One region of the Rhodoferax sp. LS1R11 genome, then DNA from elsewhere that is predicted to be linked to it. Evidence: riboswitches for the same ligand, from Rfam matches in the RefSeq annotation. Region 1 holds a riboswitch; the other holds the start of a gene.
What was found. A riboswitch is a leader RNA that binds a small molecule or an ion and turns the genes downstream of it on or off. The one in region 1 is predicted to bind glycine.

Region 1 (8,481 bases):
CTGGTGCCGCCAACGGCTGGAGGGCTTCAGCCCGGTAAACGCCAGCGGCGAGCGTGAGATGCCCTGGCGTGTGAACAGCACATCGGCCAAGGGCCGCAGACCCAGCCCGCGAATCGCACGCCAAGGCCCGTGCGAGGCGGCATACGGCGTCACGCTGCGGGCAAACACCACAGCCAGACCATCAACCCGCAGCACCACCTCACGCACATAACCGGCCTGGACCTGGGGCAACCCAAGCGCACGCGACTCATCCGGGGAAAGTGCCTGACGCCCCTGAGCGAGCAACTGAACGCTGAAAACCTGACCCGCTGCAGCCAGGCGCGCACTGAGCGAGCCGTTCGCGCCCACCCAGGCCCGTGCTGGGCCACGGCAAGGGTTTTGGGTCGTCCAGCCCATCAGCGATGCGCCCGGATGGAGGCCAGAATGCCCAGCGTGAACAGCACCGCCGCCACCCCTTGTGACGGGCTCGGCCAGGTGCCGTCCCACACAAAAGAATAAAAAAGCGCAAAGAGTGTCTCGCTGACAATCAATTGACCACACAGGCTGACACTCAGTCGTTGACTGGCCACGTTCCACAAAATGCTAGCCAGCCAGGCTGAGCCCACGCCAGTTGCTATACAAACAATAGCTAACTCCGCACGGTTATCAAGGGCCAGAAGCTCTTTTGCATCAGAACCCGCCAGCAACCACAGTATCAGGGCCCCCACGCCGGTGGCGATGCCGATCCAGTTGGTCCATTCGGCGGCACTGACCTCGGGATGCCGCTTGAGCCAGGCCGCATTCAGAATAGCAAAGGCAGTCCAGCACATCATGGCCACCGTGGCCAGCAGCACGCCCCACCAGAACTGCGAGCCACCATGCCCCGGCGCGACGTCCCCCGCCGGGATGGCATTCATCATGAGCACCAGACCCGCTGACGTCAGTACCAGCCCGGGCAACAAGGAGGACCATTTCAAACCCACCGGCTTGCCCAGCAACATGACCCAAAGCGGAATGGTGCCAATGATGAGCGTGGGCACCTCGGTCCCCGCGCGGTGAATGGCCAGGGCCAGCAGCAGGTAGTAACCGGTTGCACCCACCAGGCTCAAGCCCAGGGCCGTCAAGGCCTGGGGCACCGTGGGCCACTGGTGTGAGCGCCAAGTGACGGCCATCATCAGCGCCGCGACGGCGCCATAACTCACAAACCGGCCAGCCGTCAGGTCAACCGATGACAAACCCGGCGTCACGCGCGGCACCACAAAAACGAGACCCCACAAGGCGCCAGCCGCCAAACCGGCCGCGATCCCCCTCAGCATCCAAACCCAATCAGCACGGCGTCCAGGTCCTTGCGCTTGTCCATCCGGCGACTCGCCAGCACCACGACAGCACCGGCGCGTGCCAATGTTCTGGCAAACTCGGCACCCCAACCGCTGGATGCGCCGGTCACAAAAGCCAGGCGGCCCGAAGGATCGATGCTGTAAACCATAAGAGAATCTCCACTGAACAGGTATTGACCCCTCAGGGCCATCGGGTCACCGAATAAAATCCGCAGAACAATTGACATTGCCCTTGGCGCATGGTGTGACGACCAGGCACCGCCCTATTATCAAGCGACCCCCTCAAACGAGACACACGATGACAAACCAGGAAATCTTGACCCAGTTCGGCCCCCGTGAAGCGATGGAATACGACGTGGTCGTGGTCGGCGGCGGCCCCGGTGGCCTGGCCACGGCCATCCGCCTCAAGCAGTTGGCCGCTGAAAAAGGAACCGACCTCTCGATCGTGGTGCTCGAAAAAGGCTCCGAGCCCGGCGCCCACATCTTGTCGGGCGCCATCATGGACCCCAAGGCCCTGACCGAACTGATTCCCGACTGGAAACAACGCGGTGCGCCGCTGAACCAACCGGTGACCGACGACGCCTATGTTTTCCTGGGTGAGAAATCGGGTTTTCGTGTGCCCAACATGGTGCTGCCGCCCTTCGCGCACAACCACGGCAACTACATCATCAGCCTGGGTGCGGTGACCCAATGGCTGGCCGAGCAGGCGGAAGCGCTGGGCGTTGAAATCTTCCCCGGCTTCACCGCCGCTGAAGTGCTCTACAACGACGACGGTTCCGTCAAAGGCGTCGCCACCGGCAACATGGGTGTGGGCAAAGACGGCGAACCGATGGAGAGCTTCCAGCTGGGTATGGAGCTGCTGGGCAAGTACACCGTTTTTGCCGAAGGCGCACGCGGTCACCTGGGCAAGCAACTGATTGCCAGGTACAAACTGGACGAAGGGCGTGACCCGCAAAGCTTTGGCCTCGGCATCAAAGAGTTGTGGGAGATTGACCCCAGCCGCCACAAGCCTGGCTTTGTGATGCACACCGCCGGCTGGCCCATGGAAAGCGACACCTACGGCGGCGCCTTTCTGTACCACATGGAAGGCAACAAGGTTGCCGTGGGCTTTGTCACCGGCTTGGGCTACAGCAACCCGTACCTGAGCCCGTTTGAAGAATTCCAGCGCTGGAAGACCCACCCCAACGTGCGCTACTACTTCGAGAACGACAAAGGCGAAGTCACAGCCAAGCGCCTGTCCTATGGCGCACGCGCCATCAATGCCAGTGGCATCAATGCCCTGCCCAAGACCGTATTCCCCGGTGGCTGCCTGATCGGCTGCAATGCGGGTTACCTGAACGTGGGACGCATCAAAGGCAGCCACGCTGCCATCAAGACCGGCATGCTGGCCGCTGAAGCGGCCTATGACGCCGTGGTCGCAGGACGCCAGCACGACGAACTGAGTGCCTACCCCGAAGCGTTCGAGAAGAGCTGGCTGCACACCGAGCTCAACAAAGACCGCAACTTCAAAAACTGGTTCAAGCACGGCCTGACCGTGGGCACCCTCATGAACGGGTTTGAGCAATTCGTCCTGCGCGGCAACATCCCCTGGACGATTCGCCGCGACAAGCCGGACCACGCCTACCTGAAGCCCGCAGCCGAGTGCAAACCCATCATTTATCCCAAGCCGGACGGCAAACTCACCTTTGACCGCCTCTCCAGCGTGTTCATCAGCAACACCAACCATGAAGAACAGCAGCCTTCGCATTTGACGCTGAAAGATGCATCGGTTCCCGTGTCGATCAACCTAGCCAAATATGCCGGCCCGGAAGCCCGCTACTGCCCGGCGGGCGTGTACGAGTTCGTGAAGAACGACGACAACACGGACCGCCTGCAGATCAACGCGCAGAACTGTGTGCACTGCAAGACCTGCGACATCAAGGACCCGACGCAGAACATTGTGTGGGTGACGCCGGAGGGCGGCGGGGGGCCGAATTACGCGGGGATGTGACGCGAGATTACTGGTAAATAAAACGGGGCCATTTGGCCCCGTTTTGTTTTCTGTTTGATGGATTTCCAAGACATTCTGGAATGTCTATGTAGAGCGACTCATACAGTTTCGCCTCTTAAAATTTGTGTGTCACACATCACTTTTAATTTATATGCGATTCGAAGGTATTGTCAAATCCTGGAACGAAGACCGTGCATTCGGCTTCATCGAAACCGCCCAAGGCGGACAGGAAATATTTCTACACACCACAGCCCTCCCGGCTCGTGCGGGTCGTCCCTCGTTGAATCAACGCGTGACATTTGAGGTTGAACTCAACCGCGAAGGCAAAAAGCGCGCAAAGAATGTTCAACTTCAAAGTGCGAGTCAGGCCATTCGACCTCGCGTCCGAAATAGAACGGCCGAATGGGGCGGTGCTACGCTATTTGCCGTTCCGGCCTTCATGGCTTTCTATTTGGTTTTGGCTGTTTTCTGGCCAATACCGCGTATGGTCGCGACCGCGTATCTGCTCCTCAGTGTCGCTTGCTTTATTGCATACGCCGCCGACAAGTCAGCCGCGGCAACAGGCCGATGGCGAACGAAAGAGAGTTCGCTGTTGATGCTGGGCCTTATCGGAGGTTGGCCCGGTGGAATCATTGCGCAACAGTTTTTGCGTCACAAATCCACCAAGGCATCGTTTCGCTCGGCATTTTGGGGCACTGTTTTACTCAATGTCATGGGATTCGCTGCCTTAAGCTCACCATGGTTGGGTGGCTGGTTGCTATTGAAGTAAGTCCGAGCGAACAAGAGAGCCTGTCTTACCCCCTCCGCCCACCTCGTTTAGAATCCCATCCGGTCAGGAGAGAGTTTTCCCCGAGAAGACCGCCGAAGGCGCAGGACCGCTGATTGCAGCAGTCTGAACGCTCAGGCAAAAGGACTGACCAACGTTGAATGGCCGAAGGGCCTTTGACGAAACCCCACTGGAGAGAGGTTGCTTGCCCACACATGGCCAGCAGCCCACCGAAGGAGCAACCCGCAGTCTGCGCACCTTTTGCCTGGCAACAGGTGCACGCAGGCCCGGCGAATCTCTCAGGTAAAGCGGACAGCGGGGGCAGCACTTGGCGTACGCAGCTTGCGGGCGCCGAGTTTTTGACTTGCCCTCCGAGAAACCGCCATGTCCCAGACCTCCGCGCCCCCTGCTTCCGCCCTGTTGACCACACCCCTCAACGCCTTGCACCTGGAGCTGGGCGCCCGCATGGTGCCGTTTGCCGGTTACGCCATGCCGGTGCAATACCCCAGCGGCCTGATGGCCGAACACCACCACACGCGCACTGCCGCCGGTCTGTTTGACGTCTCCCACATGGGCCAGTTGCGTCTGGTCGGGCCCGACGCTGCAGCCGCCCTGGAAAGCCTGATGCCCGTGGACGTGATCGACCTGGCGGTGGGCAAGCAGCGCTATGGTCTGCTGCTCAATGAGGACGGCGGCATCATCGACGACCTGATGTTCTTCAACCGGGGCAACAACGAGATTTTTGTCATCGTCAACGGCGCCTGCAAGGTGGGTGACATCGCCCACATTCAGGCCCACATCGGCACGCGCTGCCAGGTCATTCCGATGCCGGAGATGGCGCTGCTGGCGCTGCAAGGCCCGCAGGCGGTAACAGCCCTCTCGCGCCTGGCGCCCGGCGTGGAGAAGCTGGTGTTCATGACCGGAGGCAACTTCGCGGTAGACACCGGCACGCAGAAATTTGACGTATTTTTGACGCGCAGCGGCTACACCGGCGAAGACGGGTTTGAGATTTCCGTCCACAACGACCACGCCGACGCGCTGGCCCGCGCCCTGCTGGCACAAGCCGAAGTCAAACCGGTGGGTCTGGGTGCCCGCAACTCGTTGCGCCTGGAGGCGGGTCTGTGCCTGTACGGCAATGACATCGACACCACCACCACCCCCGTGGAAGCCAGCCTGAACTGGGCCATGCAGAAGATGCGCCGCACCGGTGGCGCCCGCGCAGGCGGCTTCCCGGGCGCTACAAAAATACTAGCAGCTCTCGTAGATAGTACGGGGGCTACAGGCCTAAAAGGCACTAAAAAGCGTGTGGGCCTGATGGCACTGGAGCGCATTCCTGTGCGCGACCACACCGAGCTGCAAGACACCCAAGGCAACAAGATTGGCGAAGTCACCAGCGGCCTGCTGGGGCCCACCATCGACAAGCCGGTGGCCATGGGCTACGTGGCGTCCGAGTTCGCCGTGCCGGGTGTGAAAATCAACGCCATCGTGCGTGGCAAACCGGTGCCCATGGAAGTGGTCGCCATGCCGTTTGTACCCACACGGTATTACCGCGGTTAAGTTTTAAATTTCTTTGACATCTCATTTTTGGAGAACCCCATGACGATCAAGTACACCCCCGACCACGAATGGCTCAAGATTGATGGCGACACCGCCACCGTGGGCATCACCCACCACGCGCAAGACGCCCTCGGCGATGTGGTGTTTGTGGACCTGCCCGAAGTGGGCGCCACCTTTGCCGCCAAGGACATCGCCGGTGTGGTGGAGTCGGTGAAAGCTGCGGCCGACGTGTACATGCCCGTGACCGGTGAAATCACCGAGGTGAACGAGGCCCTGCGCGCCGACCCGGCCCTGGCCAACTCCGACCCGCTGGGCGCGGGCTGGTTCTTCAAGGTCAAACTGGCCAACCCCGCCGAGCTGGACGCCCTGATGGACGAAACCGGCTACACCAGTTTTTCTGCCAACGCCTGATTTAGGAAATTTTCATGTTGATGCAATCCGCCAAACCCTTGAGCGAGCTGGAAAACGCTTCTGAATTTTTGGCCCGCCACATTGGCGTGGACGAAGCCGATGAGGTCTTGATGCTGCAGGTCGTGGGGTCAAGCTCACGGCGCGAGCTGATTGACGGCATCGTGCCGCGCTCGATTGCGCGCCACAGCCAGATGGCCATTCCTGCGGCCATCACCGAGGCCGCAGCGCTGGCCGAACTGAAGGCGATTGCATCGAAGAACAAAATTTTCAAAAACTACATCGGCCAGGGCTATTACGACACCCACACGCCCGGCGTGATTCTGCGCAACATTCTGGAAAACCCGGCCTGGTACACCGCTTACACGCCCTACCAGGCCGAGATCAGCCAGGGCCGCATGGAGGCGTTGGTGAACTTCCAGACCATGATCACCGACCTGACCGGCATGCCCATGGCCAATGCCTCGATGCTGGACGAAGCCACGGCCGCCGCCGAAGCCATGACGCTGGCCAAGCGCAGCGTCAAGAGCAAAAGCAAGACCTTCATCGTGGCCGGCGACTGCCATCCGCAAACGATTGAGGTCATTCAGACCCGCGCCGCGCCCTTGGGCATTGAAGTACTCATCGCTATGTCGGGCCCCGAGTGGAATGACCTGCTGGCCAACCGCGATTACTTTGCGGTGCTGGCGCAATACCCGTCCACCAGCGGGCGAGTTGACGACCTGCGTGCTGATGTGGCAACGGTCCACGCCAAACAGGCCGCTTTCATCGTGGCCGCCGACCTGCTGGCGCTTACCCTGCTGGTGCCGCCCGGCGAGTGGAATGCCGACATCGTAGTGGGCACCACCCAGCGCTTTGGCATGCCCCTGTGCAACGGCGGCCCACACGCCGCTTACCTGGCGTGCCGTGATGAATTCAAACGCTCCATGCCCGGCCGTCTGGTGGGTGTGAGCGTGGACTCGCATGGCAACCCCACTTACCGGCTGGCGCTGCAAACGCGCGAACAACACATTCGCCGCGAGAAGGCCACCTCCAACATCTGCACCGCACAGGTGTTGCCCGCCGTCGTGGCCAGCATGTACGCGGTCTACCACGGCCCGCAGGGTCTGAAGCGCATCGCCCAGCGCGTGGCCGCCTTCACCGCCATCCTGGCCCGCGGCCTGACACAAATGGGCTGCACGCTGAGCCACACCAGTGCTTTTGACACGCTCACGGTCAAAACCGGAGATGCTACTAATTCAATAGCTGCCCGCGCACAGGCGGCGGGGGCTAACCTGCGTATTTACTTCAAAGAGTACCTCTGTATCTCGCTGGACGAGACCACCACGCGTGCCGACATCGAGCAGGTTTGGAGCTTTTTCGCCAAAGACTGCCAGGCCCTGCCTGAAGTGGCCGCTTTCGACAAAGGCATTGAGTCGCTGATCCCCACCGGGTTGCGCCGCACCAGCAGCTATTTGACGCACCCGGTGTTCAACACACACCACAGCGAAACCGGCATGTTGCGCTACATCCGCCGCCTGAGCGACAAAGACCTGGCACTGGACCGCAGCATGATTCCGCTGGGCAGCTGCACCATGAAGCTCAACGCCACCAGCGAGATGATTCCCATCACCTGGCCCGAGTTCGCCAACATCCACCCGTTTGCGCCGCACGACCAGTTGCAAGGCTACAAAGAACTTGATGAACAGCTGCGCGCCTGGCTGTGCCAGGCCACCGGTTACGCGGGCATCAGCCTGCAGCCCAACGCCGGTTCGCAAGGCGAATATGCCGGTTTGCTGGTGATCAAGGCCTTTCATGAAGCCCATGGCCAGGGCCATCGCCATATCTGCCTGATTCCCGCCAGCGCGCACGGCACCAACCCGGCCAGCGCCCACATGGCAGGCCTCGACGTGGTGGTGACCGCCTGCGACGCGCAGGGCAATGTGGACATGGCGGACCTGCAAGCCAAATGCGAGCAGTACAGCAAACATCTGGCGGCAGTGATGATCACCTACCCCAGCACGCACGGCGTGTTCGAAACCAGCGTGAAAGAACTCTGCGCGATGGTGCACGCCCACGGTGGCCGCGTTTACGTGGACGGCGCCAACATGAACGCGCTGGTCGGCGTGGCCGCCCCCGGCGAGTTTGGCGGTGACGTGAGCCACCTGAACCTGCACAAGACCTTCTGCATTCCGCACGGCGGCGGCGGTCCCGGTGTGGGCCCTGTGTGTGTGGTGGCTGACCTCGTGCCCTACCTGCCAGGCCACGTGACCGGCGGCCTGCCCAGCAAGGGCGTTGGCGCCATCTCTGCCGCGCCTTTGGGCAACGCGGCGGTGCTGCCGATCAGCTGGATGTATTGCCGCATGATGGGCCCTGAAGGCCTGCAAGCCGCCACCGAGGTGGCGATTTTGAGCGCCAACTACATCAGCGCCCGCCTGAAAGACCACTACCCCACGCTGTACGCC
Region 2 (8,481 bases), on a different contig from region 1:
CCGAAGACAAGGGCGGCTACTACGTGCTCAATGGCAGCAAGATGTGGATCACCAACGGCCCTGACGCCGACACCCTGGTGGTGTACGCCAAGACCGAACCCGAGCTGGGTGCCCGCGGAGTCACCGCATTCCTGATTGAAAAAGGCATGCCCGGCTTCTCGGTCGCGCAAAAGCTCGACAAGCTCGGCATGCGCGGCAGCCACACCGGCGAGCTGGTGTTCAACAACGTGGAAGTGCCGGCGCAGAACATCCTGGGCGGCCTCAACAGCGGCGCCAAGGTGCTGATGAGCGGGCTGGACTACGAACGCGCGGTGTTGACCGGCGGCCCGCTGGGCATCATGCAGTCGGTAATGGACAACGTGCTGCCTTACATCCATGACCGCAAGCAGTTTGGCCAGAGCATTGGCGAATTCCAGCTGATTCAGGGCAAGGTGGCCGACATGTACACCGTGCTGCAGGCCGGGCGCTCGTTTGCCTACACCGTGGCCAAGAACCTGGACCTGCTGGGTGTGGAGCACGTGCGCCAGGTGCGCAAGGACTGTGCTTCGGTCATTTTGTGGTGCGCCGAAAAAGCCACCTGGATGGCGGGCGAGGGCGTGCAGATTTATGGCGGCAACGGCTACATCAACGAGTACCCGCTGGGCCGTTTGTGGCGCGATGCCAAGCTGTATGAAATCGGCGCGGGCACCAGCGAAATCCGCCGCATGCTGATTGGCCGGGAACTGTTCGCAGAAACCTGCTGAAGGCTCCGGGTTTGACCGCGCAGGCGAAAATACGCCCATGACTTCATCACTACACAACCTGCTAGACAACAACCGCCAGTGGGCGGCCCGCATGGAGCAGCAGCGGCCCGGGTTTTTTACCCAGCTGTCGCATCAGCAAACCCCCAAGTACCTGTGGATTGGCTGCGCCGACAGCCGCGTGCCAGCCAACGAGATCACCGGGCTGGACCCGGGCGAGGTGTTCGTGCACCGCAATATTGCCAACGTGGTGGTGCACTCGGACCTTAACGCCCTGTCGGTCATCCAGTACGCCGTGGACCACCTCAAGGTGGAGCACATCATGGTGGTGGGCCACTACGGCTGCGGCGGCGTGCTGGCCGCGTTGCGCGGTACCCGCGTGGGCCTGGCCGACAACTGGCTGCGCCATGTGCATGACGTGAAGCTGCGCCACCGTGGCCGTATTGACCACTTGAGCGTGCCCGAGCAGGAAGACGTGCTGTGCGAGATGAACGTGATCGAGCAGGTCGGCAATGTGGCGCTGTCCAACGTGATGCAGGACGCCTGGGGCCGGGGCCAGAAGGTGGCCGTGCATGGCTGGTGCTACGGCCTCAAGGACGGCCTGGTCAAGGACCTGGGCGTGACCATGCAGGGCTCGCACGAGGTCATCACTGTGTTTGGCGAAGCCCTCAAGCGTTACCCGCGCGGCGGCATTCTGCTTTAAAGCGCCTGGGCATGTTTCCGCAACGTCTTGACTCCACGGTGGCCTACGACATCGCCAAGGCGATGATGGATGGCTTCAACCGCCATTACCAGTTGTTTCGCACCGAGTCGGGCCGCGCCAAGCACCGGTTTGAAACGTCCGACTGGCATGGCCAGCAACGGGCCCAGCGGGAGCGCATCGAGTTCTACGACCTGCGCGTGCGCGAGGCCTCCACCCGGCTGGAGCGAGAGTTCAAGGCGGGTGAGCAGCCCATGGACATCTGGCAACAGGTCAAGCTGCATTACATCGGCCTGCTGGTCAACCACCACCAGCCGGAGCTGGCCGAGACCTTCTTCAATTCAGTCACCACCAAAATCCTGCACCGCACGCACTTTCACAACGACTTTATTTTTGTGCGACCGGCGGTCAGCACCGAGTACATCGAAAACGGCGAGTCCGAGAAGCGCCCCACCTACCGGGCCTACTACCCGTCCAACAGCAGCATGCAAACGGCGCTGGAGGAGATGGTGGCCGACTTTGACTTGCGCCGCGAGTTTGAAGACCTGTCCCGTGATGTGGGCCATGTGGTGCGCGCCATGACCGCCACGCTGGGGGAGGCCAAGCTGCGCGCCAATTTTCAGGTGCAAGTGCTGACCAGCCTGTTCTTTCGCAACAAGGGTGCCTACATCGTGGGCAAGCTGATCAACGGCTTCAACGAATTTCCGTTTGCGCTACCGGTGCTGCATGCGCCGGTGGGCGACACGCTGGTGATTGATGCCGTGCTGTCTGGCGAAGACGACCTGCTGATGCTGTTCAGCTTTGCGCGCGCCTACTTCATGGTGGACATGGAAATCCCCAGCGCCTACGTGCAGTTTCTGCGCAGCATGATGCCGCGCAAACCACGCAATGAAATCTACAACGCGCTGGGCCTGGCCAAGCAGGGCAAGACGCTGTTTTACCGCGATTTTCTGCACCACCTGCGCCACTCCAGCGACAAGTTTCGCATCGCGCCCGGCATCAAGGGCATGGTCATGCTGGTGTTTGACCTGCCCTCGTTTCCCTATGTGTTCAAGGTCATCAAGGACTACTACCCGCCGCAAAAAGACACCACCCGCGAGCAGATCAAGGGCAAGTACCTGCTGGTCAAACAGCACGACCGTGTCGGCCGCATGGCCGACACGCTGGAGTACAGCGAAGTGGCGTTTCCGCGCGAGCGGTTTGACGACGAGCTGATCCGGGAAATCGAGAAGTTCGCCCCCAGCCAGCTGGAGATCAGCGACCGTGATGGCGATGGCCATCTGGAGGTCATCATCAAGCACGTGTACATCGAGCGGCGCATGATTCCGCTCAACATCTACCTGCAGGAAGCGTTTGACGCGGGCGGTGCCAATGCCGCCGCTGAGGGCCCGGCCGCCGTGCGGGCACGCGAGCAGATCGAGCGTGGCGTGGTCGAGTACGGCAACGCCATCAAGGACCTGGTGGCAGCCAACATCTTTCCCGGCGACATGCTCTGGAAAAACTTTGGCATCACGCGCCACGGCAAGGTGGTGTTCTATGACTACGACGAGATTGAATACATCACCGACTGCAAATTCCGCAAGGTGCCCGCGCCCCGAAACGAAGAAGACGAGATGTCGGGCGAGGTCTGGTACAGCGTGGGCCCGCGCGATGTGTTCCCCGAAACCTTTGGCCCGTTTTTGCTGGGCAACCCGGCCGTGCGCCAGGTGTTCATGAAGCACCACGCCGACCTGCTGGAGGCGAGCTTCTGGCAGGGGCACAAAGACCGCATCCAGGCGGGCGACGTGATTGACGTGTTTCCGTATGACCGCGAAAGACGGTTTTCGTTTGTGCGGGATCAAGCCGCGTTGACTTGACCCGATTTAAAACTATTCAGCTTTTTTATTCTTCAAGGAGTTTGGTATGTCTGACCCGATCGTGATCGTGGGTGCCGCGCGCACCCCCATGGGAAGTTTTCAGGGCGATTTTTCAAGCCTTGCGGCGCATGACCTCGGTGGCGTCGCCATCCAGGCCGCGGTGGAACGCGCCGGTATTGCGCCTGATTCGGTGAATGAAGTGCTGTTCGGCAACTGCCTGATGGCCGGTCAGGGCCAGGCGCCCGCGCGCCAAGCCGGGTTCAAGGGCGGCTTGCTCATCAGCGCGGGCGCGGTGACGCTGTCCAAGATGTGCGGCTCCGGCATGCGCGCGGCCATGTTCGGGCATGACATGCTCGTCGCGGGCAGTGCCGACGTGGTGGTGGCTGGGGGCATGGAGAGCATGACCAACGCGCCCTACCTGCTGCAAAAAGCCCGTGGCGGCTACCGCATTGGCCACGACCGCATGTTCGACCACATGATGCTCGACGGCCTGGAAGACGCCTACGAGGCGGGCCGTTCCATGGGCACCTTTGGCGAAGACTGCGCCGCCAAGTACGGCTTCACCCGTGAAGCCCAAGACAACTTCGCCATCACCAGCGTGAAGCGGGCACAAGCCGCGACGACATCAGGTGCGTTTGCGGCTGAAATCACACCCGTGACGGTCAAGGGCCGTGCCGGTGACACGGTGATTGCCACCGATGAGGCGCCCGGCAAGGTCAAGCTGGAAAAAATCCCGACCCTCAAGCCCGCGTTCAAAAAAGACGGGACGATCACCGCCGCCAGCAGCTCCAGCATCAGCGACGGCGCGGCCGCGCTGGTGATGATGCGCGCGTCCACCGCTGCCAGGTTGGGGCTCAAGCCGCTGGCCAAAATCGTGAGCCACGCCGTGCACGCGCAAGAACCCAACTGGTTCGCCACCGCGCCAGTGGGCGCCGTGAACAAGGCACTGGCCAAAGCCGGTTGGGCCGTGAAAGATGTGGACCTGTGGGAAGTCAACGAAGCCTTTGCCGTGGTGCCGATGGCGCTGATGCATGACCTGAACCTGAGCCATGACATCGTGAACGTGAACGGCGGCGCCTGCGCGCTGGGCCACCCGATTGGCGCGTCCGGCGCCCGCATCATGGTCACCCTGATGTACGCGCTGCAGGCCCGTGGCCTCAAAAAAGGCGTCGCCACCCTGTGCATTGGCGGGGGCGAAGGCACGGCTGTGGCGCTGGAAATGCTATAAATTAGATAGCTGCTAGCGCACGTTGTATCTGGGCTAGCGCCCGATTTCTTATAAATTTTGAACGGATGCCCTCGGGCCTGACCCATGTTGCTGACCCCAGACCAGGAAATGATCCGCGACGCCGTGCGCGATTTTGCCCAAGCGGAGTTGTGGCCGAACGCCGCGAAGTGGGACAAGGAACATCATTTTCCCAAGGCGGCCCACCAGGGCCTGGCCCAGTTGGGCGCCTACGGCATTTGCGTGCCCGAGGAGTTCGGTGGCGCCAACATGGACTACCTGACGGTGGCCCTGGTGCTGGAGGAAATCGCCGCCGGTGACGGCGGCACCAGTACCGCCATCAGCGTGACCAACTGCCCGGTCAACGCCATCCTGATGCGTTATGGCAACGCAGCGCAGAAGAAGCAGTGGCTGACCCCGCTGGCCCAGGGCCAGATGCTGGGCGCCTTCTGCCTGACCGAGCCGCATGTGGGCTCCGATGCCTCCAGCCTGCGCACCACGGCGGTCAAGGACGGTGACGAATACGTCATCAACGGCGTCAAGCAGTTCATCACCAGCGGCAAAAATGGCGATGTAGCCATCGTCATTGCCGTGACCGACAAGGGCGCGGGCAAGAAGGGCATGAGTGCTTTTCTGGTGCCCACCCACGCGCCGGGCTACGTGGTGGCGCGGCTGGAAGACAAGCTCGGCCAGCACAGCAGCGACACCGCGCAGATCAATTTTGACAACTGCCGCATCCCCGCCGAAAACCTGATTGGGGCGGAAGGCGAGGGGTACCGAATCGCGCTGGGTGCCTTGGAGGGCGGGCGCATCGGCATTGCCGCGCAAAGTGTGGGCATGGCGCGCAGCGCCTTTGAGGTGGCGCTGGCCTACGCCAAGGAGCGCCAGAGCTTTGGCACGGCCATCTTCAACCACCAGGCGGTCGGTTTCAGGTTGGCCGACTGCGCGACGCAGTTGGAAGCGGCGCGCCAGCTCATCTGGCACGCCGCCGCGCTGCGGGACGCGGGGCGTCCGTGCCTCAAAGAAGCCGCCATGGCCAAGCTGTTTGCCAGCGAGATAGCCGAGAAGGTTTGCAGCGTCGCCATCCAGACGCTGGGCGGCTACGGCTACGTGAGCGACTTTCCGGTCGAGCGCATTTACCGCGACGTGCGCGTGTGCCAGATTTACGAAGGCACCAGCGACGTGCAGAAAATCATCATCCAGCGCGCGCTGGCCTGACCCGCCTGCCGGTGACTCAGGCCGAGACCGGCGTGCGGCCGGGCAGGGAGGCGGGCAGTGCCTTGGCGCCCAGGCTGTTGTCCACCAGGTTGCCAATCATGTCGGCCGTCATGGCCGAGAGTGTCCAGCCCAGATGGCCGTGGCCGGTGTTGTAAAACACACAGGGCGAACGGCCCCGCCCCACGCGCGGCAGCATGTTGGGCATCATGGGGCGCAGACCGGCCCAGGGCACCACACTGTCGGTGCGTACCCCCGGAAAACATTGCTGCACCCATTCCACCAGCGGGCGAATGCGGTCGGCGCGAATGTCGCGGTTCATGCCGTTGAACTCGGCCGTGCCCGCCACGCGCAGGCGGTCCTGCCCCAGGCGGCTGGTCACCAGCTTGGTGGCGTCGTCCAGCAAACTCACCATCGGGGCCGAGGTCTGGCTTTGCGCGTCCAGCAGATTGACGGTGATGGAATAACCCTTGACCGGGTAGATGTTGACCCGGTCGCCCAGTTGCGCGGCCAACGCGCGGCTGGCCGTGCCTGCGCACACCACCACGCCGTCAAACACCAGCGTGTCGGCGTGGGCGCCGTCCCCGGTGGTCAGGGTGACCTGCTTGCCATCGCTGCGCACCGAGCGGATGTCCTGGCCATACAGCGTGCGCACACCCAGCCGCTCTGCCGCAGCGGCCAGCCCGGCGGTGAATTTGTGAATATCACCCGTGGAGTCGCTGGGCGTGAAATAGCCACCGTAGTACTCGCCAGCCAGTGTGGGTTCAATGGCGCGCATTTCGGCAGGCGTGACCGCCTGGCGTTGCAGGCCGCCTTTGGCCAGCATCTGCGACACCTTGCCCGCGTGGTCAAAGCCGGCCTTGTCGCGGTAGATGTGCAGAATGCCTTCGCGTTGGTGGTCAAAGTCGATGCCTTCCTGTGCCGCCCAGGCAAACAGGTGATCGCGCGCCGCCATCGACAGGCGCACCGTCTCGATGGTGTTTTTCTCGTAGTGCGGCATGGCGGCAATGAACTCGGCAAACCACGATATCTTGTGCCAGCTGGGCTTGGGGTTCACCAGCAGGGGCGCGTCATGGGTGAGCATCCACTTGAGGCCTTTGACAATCGTGGACCAGTGGTTCCAGACCTCGGCGTTGGAGGCCGAGAGTTGTCCGCCGTTGGCAAATGAGGTTTCCATCGCGGCATAGCGGTGTTTCTCAAACAGGGTGACCGTAAAACCACGCCTGGCCAACGCATACGCGGTGGTGATGCCCGTGATGCCACCGCCGATAACAGCTATTTTTTTCATGAGGAAGATCCAAAAAAGAGTCGGGGGTTGGGACGGCGTCGGACATTCGACACCGTCGCCCCCTCTGTTTTGGACCTGAGAGATTCACACCCCGTCCGTGGACGGTGGGCGCTTGCTCCTGCGGTGGACCGGAAGACTAGCTCCGGTCACTCTTCAGAGTGTTTGCTGAACTGATACCGGTTCTTGTGCCTGAGAGATTCCGGGGCGGTTGCTCCTTCGGCGCTTGTATGCAGGGAGACTGCTTCAAGACTCTCCCGATATCATGGACGGGATTATGTCACTGCGGCGGTGGCCCTCGCTGGTCAGCCCATTTTTTCCATCGCGACAACCAGGAGCACCCCATGCCCATCACCAAAGGCTACCAGCAACTCGTCGATGAGGCCATGGCCCAGGTCACGACCTATTCGGTGCCCGAGGTTCAGGCCCGCCTGAACGACCCCAGGACGCAGATCGTGGATATCCGTGACATCCGTGAACTGGCCGAGGGCACCGTGGTGGGCGCTTTTCATGCGCCGCGCGGCATGCTCGAATTCTGGGTGGACCCGGCCTCGCCGTACCACAAGCCCTTGTTCGCCGACGAGTCCAAAGAGTTCATCCTGTTCTGCGGCGCGGGCTGGCGCAGCGCTCTGGCGACCAAAGCCTTGCAGGACATGGGCATGACCAACGTGGCGCACGTTGACGGTGGGTATGCCGAGTGGGTCAAACAGGGCGCCCCCACCGAAACGCTTGAAGCCCAAAAGGCCCGGCGCCAAACCAAACCCTGAGGCGGGGCGGGCCATGGGAATTGACGTGTTGATGCGTCCGGTGCGCTGCGGCATGGCGGCGGCAGCGGTCGCCCTGCTCGGGGCGTGTTCCAGTTTGCACCCCTGGCAAAACCTGCCGATGCAGCCGCAGGCGCGTGCGTTGCCAGCCGCGCCGCCGGATGCCCCGGCGGCCGACGAGCGCTCGATGGTGATGGTGGTCACCATGTCGGGCGGCGGTGCGCGTGCTGCGGCGTTTGGCTACGGCGTGCTCGATGCCTTGCGCCAGACGCGGGTACGCTGGCATGAGCGCGAATTTGCGCTGCTCGACGAGCTGGACGTCATCAGTGGCGTCTCGGGCGGCAGCATCATTGCGGCCTACTACGCGGCTTTTGGCGAGAAGACCTTCTCGACTTTCGAGTCTGCCTACCTGCGGCAAAACTTCCAGAACACGCTCATCAACGACATGCTGCACCCTGGCCGCCTGCATGACCTGTCGTCGCCCTGGTTTGGCCGCAGCAACCTGCTCGCGCAGCGGCTGGACGCGCTGTATGAAGGCAAGACCTTCGGTGATCTGGGCACCCGCGCCGGCCAGCCGCGCCTGCTGATTTCGGCCACCGACCTGTCGCTGGGCTCCAGCTTTGAGTTCACCTGGAACCAGTTTGCGCTGATTTGCTCGGACCTGGCCAGTGTGCCGCTGTCGTTTGCCGTGGCCGC

Region 2: another riboswitch for glycine. It lies ahead of AC097N_RS11705 (D-amino acid dehydrogenase); the one in region 1 lies ahead of gcvT (glycine cleavage system aminomethyltransferase GcvT).

Annotation. Positions count from the first base shown of each region.
Region 1 is NZ_JBWMAW010000004.1:275,873-284,353, forward strand. It holds gene AC097N_RS07940 (chorismate--pyruvate lyase family protein) at 1-396, opposite strand, end outside; gene AC097N_RS07945 (DMT family transporter) at 396-1,295, opposite strand; partial or broken gene AC097N_RS07950 (SDR family NAD(P)-dependent oxidoreductase) at 1,295-1,465, opposite strand; gene AC097N_RS07955 (electron transfer flavoprotein-ubiquinone oxidoreductase) at 1,615-3,306, shown strand; gene AC097N_RS07960 (DUF1294 domain-containing protein) at 3,458-4,075, shown strand; glycine riboswitch at 4,130-4,232, shown strand; glycine riboswitch at 4,253-4,398, shown strand; gene gcvT (glycine cleavage system aminomethyltransferase GcvT) at 4,457-5,629, shown strand; gene gcvH (glycine cleavage system protein GcvH) at 5,669-6,040, shown strand; gene gcvP (aminomethyl-transferring glycine dehydrogenase) at 6,055-8,481, shown strand, end outside.
Region 2 is NZ_JBWMAW010000008.1:152,350-160,830, reverse strand. It holds gene AC097N_RS11730 (isovaleryl-CoA dehydrogenase) at 1-743, shown strand, start outside; gene can (carbonate dehydratase) at 781-1,443, shown strand; gene aceK (bifunctional isocitrate dehydrogenase kinase/phosphatase) at 1,455-3,296, shown strand; gene AC097N_RS11715 (acetyl-CoA C-acyltransferase) at 3,343-4,524, shown strand; gene AC097N_RS11710 (acyl-CoA dehydrogenase family protein) at 4,609-5,739, shown strand; gene AC097N_RS11705 (D-amino acid dehydrogenase) at 5,756-7,024, opposite strand; glycine riboswitch at 7,079-7,191, opposite strand; glycine riboswitch at 7,192-7,291, opposite strand; gene AC097N_RS11700 (rhodanese-like domain-containing protein) at 7,366-7,788, shown strand; gene AC097N_RS11695 (patatin-like phospholipase family protein) at 7,802-8,481, shown strand, end outside.